DNA from 2 places in the Superficieibacter sp. genome. Region 2 is predicted to be linked to the other one. Evidence: predicted binding sites of a transcription regulator. Region 2 holds the regulator's gene; the other holds the start of a gene.
The links. Region 2 encodes Fur, which represses iron uptake genes when iron is present. Its sites were predicted from a motif close to ATAATAATGAGAACNACTATCAA; they were not measured.
Positions count from the first base shown of each region.

Region 1: a site for Fur is predicted at 2,014-2,036, ahead of exbB (tol-pal system-associated acyl-CoA thioesterase). Genes of this name have one in related genera too.

Region 1 is NZ_DAMAPU010000002.1:305,766-310,195, reverse strand. Features, by position in the region: gene RT197_RS05800 (SDR family oxidoreductase) at 1-731, shown strand, start outside; gene exbD (TonB system transport protein ExbD) at 787-1,212, opposite strand; gene exbB (tol-pal system-associated acyl-CoA thioesterase) at 1,219-1,953, opposite strand; gene metC (cystathionine beta-lyase) at 2,204-3,394, shown strand; gene yghB (DedA family general envelope maintenance protein YghB) at 3,581-4,240, shown strand; gene RT197_RS05775 (AraC family transcriptional regulator) at 4,270-4,430, opposite strand, start outside.
Region 2 is NZ_DAMAPU010000004.1:54,802-59,231, forward strand. Features, by position in the region: gene seqA (replication initiation negative regulator SeqA) at 1-79, opposite strand, end outside; gene ybfF (esterase) at 261-1,031, shown strand; gene ybfE (LexA regulated protein) at 1,162-1,455, shown strand; gene fldA (flavodoxin FldA) at 1,606-2,136, shown strand; gene fur (ferric iron uptake transcriptional regulator) at 2,426-2,878, shown strand; gene chiP (chitoporin ChiP) at 2,927-4,333, opposite strand.

The sequences.
Region 1 (4,430 bases), on a different contig from region 2:
CACTGGTGACAGGTGGTGACTCCGGTATCGGACGCGCTGCCGCCATTGCTTACGCACGTGAAGGTGCAGACGTGGCAATCAACTATCTGCCTGCGGAAGAAGAAGACGCGCAGGAAGTGAAAGCGCTGATTGAGGCGGCGGGCCGTAAAGCGGTCCTGATCCCTGGCGACCTGAGTGATGAATCTTTCGCCCGCTCGCTGGTGCATAAGGCCCGTGAAGCGCTCGGCGGACTGGATGTGCTGGCGCTGGTCGCCGGGAAACAGACCGCCATTGAGGACATCGCCGATTTGACCAGTGAACAGTTTCAGCAGACCTACGCGGTGAACGTGTTTGCGCTGTTCTGGATCACCCAGGAGGCGCTGCCGCACCTGCAACCGGGGGCAAGCATTATCACCACCTCCTCCATCCAGGCCTACCAGCCCAGCCCGCACCTGCTGGACTACGCCTCGACTAAAGCCGCGATCCTTAACTACAGTCGTGGTCTGGCCAAGCAGGTTGCAGAGAAAGGTATTCGGGTAAACGTGGTCGCGCCAGGTCCAATCTGGACAGCACTTCAGGTTTCTGGCGGTCAGCCGCAGCACAAGCTGCCGGAGTTTGGTCAGCAAACGCCGATGAAGCGTGCCGGGCAGCCAGCCGAGCTGGCACCGATTTATGTCTATCTGGCAAGCCATGAATCCAGCTACGTTACTGCCGAAGTGCACGGCGTATGCGGCGGGGAACATTTAGGCTAGGCATAAAAAAAGCTGGCATGAAGCCAGCTTTCATTGACTGAGGCGACGAGGGCGATTACTTCGCTTTCGTCACTTCTTCACCTACCAGACCAATCTTCAGATAGCCTGCCTGGTGCAGTGTATCCATCACTTTCATCATCGTTTCGTAATCCACGGTTTTATCCGCACGGAAGAAAATGGTGGTGTCTTTCTTACCTTCGGTCAGGGTATTCAGCGTGTTAACCATCGTCTCGTCGGTGATCGGATCGTTACCGAGGAACATGCTGTTGTCTGCTTTCACCGAAAGATAAATCGGTTTTTCCGGTCGCGGCTGCGGCTGGCTGGAGGAAGCCGGGAGATTCACCTTCACATCGACAGTCGCCAGCGGCGCGGCCACCATGAAGATAATCAGCAGCACCAACATCACGTCGATAAACGGCGTGACGTTGATGTCATGCATTTCACCGTTATCATCCAGATTTTCATTAAGATGCAAAGCCATGCTGCATTACCCTAAGCGGAGTTTCTGGGTGGTACGCACAGGATGCGCGACGTTGCTGGCATCGAGATCGAGATCGCGGCTCTGCAACAGCAGAATTTGCGCGGCAACATCACCGAGCGAGGCTTTGTAGCTGGCAATCATACGGGCGAAAATGTTGTAAATCACCACCGCCGGAATGGCCGCAATCAGGCCAATCGCCGTTGCCAGCAGCGCTTCCGCGATGCCCGGCGCAACGACCGCCAGGTTAGTGGTCTGGGTCTGGGCGATACCGATAAAGCTGTTCATGATCCCCCACACTGTCCCGAACAGGCCGACGAACGGGGAAATCGCGCCGATGGTGGCGAGATAACCGTTGCCGCGTCCCATGTGGCGACCAAACGCCGCCACGCGACGTTCCAGGCGGAAGCTGGTGCGCTCTTTAATCCCTTCGTTATCCGTTGAACCTTCGGAAAGCTCCAGTTCGTTCTGTGCTTCATAAATCAGGCGAGTGCTGAGGCTTCGGGCGTGGAAGGAGGAGGCGATATCGCTGGCCTGGTCCAGAGAGCGGGCTTCAGCGAGCTGCTGCTGTTCGCGCTTAATACGACGCTTATGCGCCAGCATTTCCACGCTTTTGCTGAAGAAAATAGCCCAGGTGACAACCGACGCCAGAAGCAGACCAATCATCACAATTTTAACCACGATGTCAGCATGTTGATACATGCCCAGAACGGAGAGATCCGTCTGCATCAAATTATTACCCACTCTTAATCTCCAGGACCCAGGTCACAAATCTGAGCATAATAATATCAAAACATCATCGAATTGATAGTAGTTCTCATTAGTATTTACATACTGCCGCAAATTCCGCTCATTTTCCTTGCGCTTACGCAGTAAAAAAGTCTTAAGTCGAATTCCGGGAAATTTTTCTACTGAATGCACCTGCGCGCGGGTGCATAATGCATCAATCGTGTTAATTTAGACATCCAGATGGATAAAAGCAGGTTGAGCGACTATGGCAGAGAAGCACATTGATACGGCCCTGGTGAATGCAGGGCGCAGCAAAAAATACACCCAGGGATCGGTAAACAGCGTCATTCAGCGCGCCTCGTCGCTGGTATTCGACAGCGTGGCGGCAAAAAAACAGGCCACCCGCAACCGGGCGAAGGGCGAACTCTTTTATGGTCGTCGCGGAACGCTGACCCATTTTTCGCTTCAGGAAGCGATGTGTGAACTGGAAGGCGGCGCGGGCTGCGCGCTGTTTCCCTGCGGTGCGGCGGCGGTAGCAAACAGCATTCTGGCGTTTGTCGAACAGGGCGATCATATCCTTATTACAAACAGTGCCTATGAACCGACGCAGGACTTTGCCACGAAAATTCTCGGTAAACTGGGCGTCACCACTGGCTGGTTCGATCCAACAATCGGCGCAAAAATTGCCGATCTGGTGCGCCCCAACACTAAAGTGGTTTTTCTGGAATCCCCCGGCTCGATCACCATGGAAGTGCATGACGTTCCGGCGATTGTGAGCGCGGTCAGGCGTGTAGCGCCTGATGCCATCATTATGATCGACAACACCTGGGCGGCGGGCATTCTGTTTAAGGCGCTGGATTTCGGCATTGATATCTCCATTCAGGCGGGCACGAAATACCTGATTGGGCATTCCGATGCGATGGTCGGCACTGCCGTCGCCAACGCCCGCTGCTGGGATCAACTGCGCGAGAACGCCTACCTGATGGGGCAGATGGTGGATGCGGACACCGCCTACATGACCAGCCGTGGTCTGCGCACGCTGGGCGTTCGCCTGCGTCAGCATCATGAAAGCAGCCTGAAAATTGCCGAATGGCTGGCCATTCATCCGCAGGTTGAGCAGGTGAATCACCCTGCCCTGCCCGGCAGCAAAGGCCATGAATTCTGGAAACGCGATTTCACCGGTAGCAGCGGCCTGTTCTCGTTCGTGCTGAAAAAGCGACTTAACGACGCGGAGCTGGCGGAGTACCTCGACAACTTCACGCTGTTCAGCATGGCCTACTCGTGGGGCGGCTATGAATCGCTGATCCTCGCCAACCAGCCGGAGCACATTGCCGCCATTCGTCCCGACGGCGAAGTGGACTTTGACGGTACGCTGATCCGTGTTCATATTGGTTTAGAGAATGTTGACGATCTTCTTGCCGATTTAGCAGCCGGTTTTTCCCGTATCGTGTCATAATAAACGCAAAATCACTCCGGTCGCGTAAGCGCTCGTGACCTGGAAGATGACGCGGACAGGCGACCAGAAGCACATCTTTTCGTACTTCAAAAGTGGAAAAGTCTGTAATGTTGCGTCCGGGATCAAGGTGTCCCGGGGCAGTAAAAGATACAATCGTCGAATAGATGCAGTTTCACGGGAAAGTTCATGGCTGTTATTCATAATATCGTCGCCGCACTCTGGCAGCATGATTTCGCTGCTCTGGCGAATCCGCACGTTATTGGTGTTGTTTATCTGGTTATGTTCGCCACGCTGTTTCTGGAAAACGGCCTCCTGCCTGCGTCTTTCTTACCGGGCGACAGCCTGCTTTTACTGGCGGGCGCGCTGATCGCCCGCGACGTCATGGGTTTTGTTCCCACCGTTGTCATTCTGACCACCGCAGCCAGTCTTGGCTGCTGGCTAAGCTACGCGCAGGGGCGCTGGCTGGGCAATACCCGCGTGGTCAAAGGTTGGCTGTCGCAGCTTCCCGAAAAATACCACCAGCGGGCAACCTGCATGTTTGACCGGCACGGCCTGCTGGCGTTGCTGGCGGGGCGTTTCCTGGCTTTCGTGCGTACGCTGCTGCCGACAATGGCGGGCATTTCCGGCCTGTCCAACCGCCGCTTTCAGTTTTTTAACTGGTTAAGTGCGCTGCTGTGGGTGCTGGTCGTCACCAGCTTCGGCTACGCGCTCAGCATGATCCCCTTCGTCAAGCGTCATGAAGATCAGGTCATGACCTTCCTGATGGTCCTGCCGATTTTCCTGCTGGTCGCCGGGCTGCTTGGCACCATTATCGTGGTGGTCAAAAAGAAATACTGTAACGCCTGATCGCCCGCCGCCCCGCTAAACCGGGGCGATTACACGCCCTGTAACGTTCTGATCCTCGCCGCGTCCTCACCCGGCGTCATGCCAAAATAGCGCTTAAATTCCCGACTGAATTGCGAAGCGCTTTCGTAACCTACCCGCATCGCCGCCGCGCTGGCCTTCATGCCATCGTGGATCATCAGCATCCGCGCCT
Region 2 (4,430 bases):
CGGATGCGCTCTCACCAATGTGCTGCGTGTGGCTGGCAATATAGCGATAGAGTTCATCATCAACTTCGATCGTTTTCATCTTTATCCAGTACGATAATTAAGAGTACAAGTTATTGAGATTATAAGGTCAAATCTCAACTGCGGATAGCGTCAGGCCAGGATGACCGCAAAAGTCAGGAAACTTCTGAACGCTTGCAGCCGGGCGGCAGAATGTTCACCATGATACCCTAACCTGCCAGAGCGAAAAAAAGATCTTTACCATGAAATTAAACACTCGCACGCTATCTGCACAAAATTCGACTACCTCTTCACCGGTGGTTCTGGTTCACGGCCTGTTTGGTAGCCTGGATAATCTCGGCATTCTCGCCCGCGATCTGGTGAGCGACTATGACGTCGTTCAGGTCGATATGCGCAACCACGGCCTTTCCCCGCGTTCGCCTGAAATGAACTATCCGGCGATGGCGCAAGATCTGCTTGATACGCTCGACGACTTATCTATTGATAAAGCCACCTTTATTGGTCACTCGATGGGCGGCAAAGCGGTAATGGCGCTGACCGCGCTGGCAAAAGATCGCATTGACGGCCTGGTGGCGCTGGATATCGCCCCGGTCAATTATGCGGTCCGCCGCCATGATGAAATCTTTGCCGCCATTAACGCCGTCACCGCTGCCGCCAGCACCACGCGCCAGCAGGCCGCGACGGTCATGCGCGACATTATTGCTGAAGAAGGCGTGATCCAGTTTTTACTGAAATCGTTCGTTGACGGCGAATGGCGCTTTAACGTGCCGGTACTGTGGGAGCAATATCCACATATCGTCGGCTGGGAAACGGTTCCGGCGTGGGATCGCCCGGCGCTGTTCGTTCCCGGCGGTAATTCGCCATACGTCACCGCTGAATACCGCGATGCGCTGCTGGCGCAATTCCCGCAGGCCAAAGCGCACGTCATTGCCGGAGCCGGTCATTGGGTGCACGCTGAAAAACCGGACGCGGTGCTGCGGGCCATCCGCCGCTATCTGAACGAGCAGCAGTGATTAAAAATCCAACGTCCGTACGCCAGATTGCTTGCGGACGTTGGCGTGCCTGCTGCACTGATGTATGATGGCGCGCTACTCAACCGGGCAAAGGCCCGGCTGCTCGTTTCCCCCGAAGTCACTCTGAATCATGGCAAAAGAACAAACGGACCGTACGACAATAGATCTGTTCGCGAATGAGCGTCGCCCGGGAAGACCCAAAACCAGTCCCCTCTCGCGTGACGAACAGTTGCGCATCAATAAGCGTAATCAGCTTAAGCGTGACAAAGTGCGCGGCCTGAAGCGGGTTGAGTTAAAACTTAACGCCGATGCCGTGGATGCGCTGAACGAACTGGCGGAAGCCCGTGAAATCAGCCGCAGTGAACTGATCGAAGAAATGTTGCTCCTTCAGCTTGCGCATCTGCGCGGGCAGGATATTGTCTGAAAAGTCGTCCAGAATCCCCTTTCATGTAGCAGAGAGTGCAGTCGGACGCGATTGCTATTTCCGGGTACTTCTCTGTTCTGCTATGATTGCCTTTATCCGTGTGCAATCCGCCACCACCATATCAATAAGTATCAAGAGGTTATTTCACTCATGGCAATCACAGGCATCTTTTTCGGCAGCGATACAGGCAACACTGAAAATATCGCGAAGATGATTCAAAAGCAGTTGGGTAAGGACGTTGCCGATGTGCATGACATTGCCAAAAGCAGCAAAGAAGACCTTGCCGGTTACGACATTCTGCTGCTGGGCATCCCGACCTGGTACTATGGTGAAGCACAGTGTGACTGGGATGACTTCTTCCCGACGCTGGAAGAGGTAGACTTCAACGGTAAGCTGGTAGCGCTGTTTGGTTGCGGCGATCAGGAAGACTACGCGGAATACTTCTGCGACGCGTTAGGCACCATCCGCGATATCATCGAACCGCGCGGCGCGACCATCGTCGGTCACTGGCCGACCGCTGGCTACCATTTTGAAGCATCGAAAGGTCTTGTCGATGACGACCACTTTGTGGGCCTGGCGATTGACGAAGACCGCCAGCCAGAACTGACTGCTGAACGCGTAGAGCAGTGGGTAAAACAGATTTCTGAAGAATTGCACCTGAAAGACATCATCAACGCCTGATGATTAAAGGCGCAGCGGCGGCTGCGCCTTGTTAATAGTTTTAAGCAATCAAAATAATTGCTACATTTTTTTAACTTTTCAGTACATACCTGTACAATAGCCACTGATTTAACGAGGTCAGTGCGCCACTTTGCAGGCCGTGCCTCGTTTTAAACGCTAACTTTGTCTGATACTTGCAGTTTTCAATCAGGCATCGCAGTTCTATAATGAGAGGCGTTACGACAGTTGCACTCTCTGTAAATACTTCCTTGCCAGGAAGTGAATCTTATAGCAACAGGACAGATTCCGCATGACTGACAACAATACCGCATTAAAGAAGGCAGGCCTGAAAGTCACGCTTCCCCGGTTAAAAATTCTGGAAGTGCTTCAGGAGCCTGACAACCATCACGTCAGTGCGGAAGATTTATACAAACGCCTCATTGACATGGGCGAAGAGATTGGCCTGGCCACCGTCTACCGGGTACTGAACCAGTTTGACGATGCCGGCATTGTGACTCGCCATAATTTCGAAGGCGGCAAATCCGTTTTTGAACTGACCCAGCAGCATCACCACGATCACCTGATCTGCCTCGACTGCGGCAAGGTTATCGAATTCAGCGATGATTCTATTGAATCCCGCCAGCGTGAGATTGCTTCGAAACACGGCATCCGTCTTACCAACCACAGCCTTTACCTGTACGGGCACTGTGCGGAAGGCGACTGTCGGGAAGATGACAACGCTCACGACGGCGTAAGCAAATAAACAAAAAACCAGCCATCCGGCTGGTTTTTTTATCATCACATCTGACGGTCAGAAGATGGTAAACGGGGCGATGACCATAAATTTGACGTCGCGCTCATCCTGGAAGATGTTGCCGTAGCCGCCGGAATAGCTCGGAATGTCAGAATGGTTGTCATACTCGGTAAAGTGCAGTTTGAACATCGTGCCTTTTGCCCGACCGTCCTGAAGGGTATAGACCGCATCCAGGCTGTACGAAGACTCTTCGATGCTTCTGTCTTTATCGTAGTAAGCGTCGGGGTTGCTCTGCCAGGTGGACGGTTTAGCATCCCAGGCATAGACATAAGACGCGCCTACCGCGAAGCCTGGCAGATCCCAGTTTTTCAGATCGTACATCGCGCCGAAGAACACCGCTTTTTCATCGTTGGCGTTAAAGTCAGAGCGGTTATCCCACCAGATATCAAGGCGACCGTTGGAAGACGCGTAAGTCGGCGTCATACGTTGCAGGAAGTAGCCCTGCTGACCGTCCGCTTTCACCCAGGTGCCTTCCAGACGTAAATCCACCACTTCCGCCACTTTATAACCGAAGGTCAGCGCCTGAAGCCACGCCGTGCCATCATAGAGATCGTTAATGGTATGGTCATCGGCTTTATCGCGCGTGCCGTAGAACTGATAGCTGGTGGTAAACGGATTGCCGCCCAGATCGATTTTATAGCTGGCTTTGGCAAAATACTGATCGATGTACCCTTCCGCCTGACCAAAGGCCGCTTCCAGCACAAAATTATTTTTGAAATCGTATTTTGCGCCCAGGGAGTGCAGGTAATCGACGTTGGTCTTCTGGTCGTTCTGGTAGAATTTGTCCATCTCCAGATGCCACGGCGATTTGTACTCGTTGGTCCACATATACGAGAAGCTCAGCGCGCCGGTTTCGCCGTAGTCAAAGTTTGCCCCCGCTTCTGCCCCCTGATAGGTGCCGGGCATAAAGCTCCAGTGTGGAGCCAGCAGCGTCTGACCGGTTGGCTGAATATAACCCGCCCGCGCCCAGGCCGGACCGTATTTGAATTTTGCCGCCGCTTTATACAGGCTTATCCCGCTTTTATCGCCAGACCAATTTTCGTCATAGGCTTTATTACTTTTAGAGAACGCTATTTCGTTCGGGTGAGCGCTGTCTCCGTTTTCGGCCATTTCAATGGCGGTAAAAGCGGCAACATCAACGCCGAACATATCGGCGATATAACCGGACTGGAAATCAAGATTGGCGTTCCAGGTGGAGTGCGAAAGGTTGGTTTTATATTTGTCTTCGTCGGTGACGTCTTTACGATCACGCTCACGTTGCCAGTAGTAGATCCCGCCAGTTAAGGTGGAATCGTCAATAAACCCTTCAGCTCTGGCCTGCGATGCGGCCATAAAACCAGACATTGCGGTGACACCGGCAATAGCCAGCGCCAGCGTACTACGTTTGCCACTGAACGTACGCATAAGTTCATCCTCTTTGACTTTAAAAACGCCGACTAACGCGGCGATAAAAAAATAAAATTACAAGGCAGCACGCTAAAAGTGGGCGGACTGATGGCAT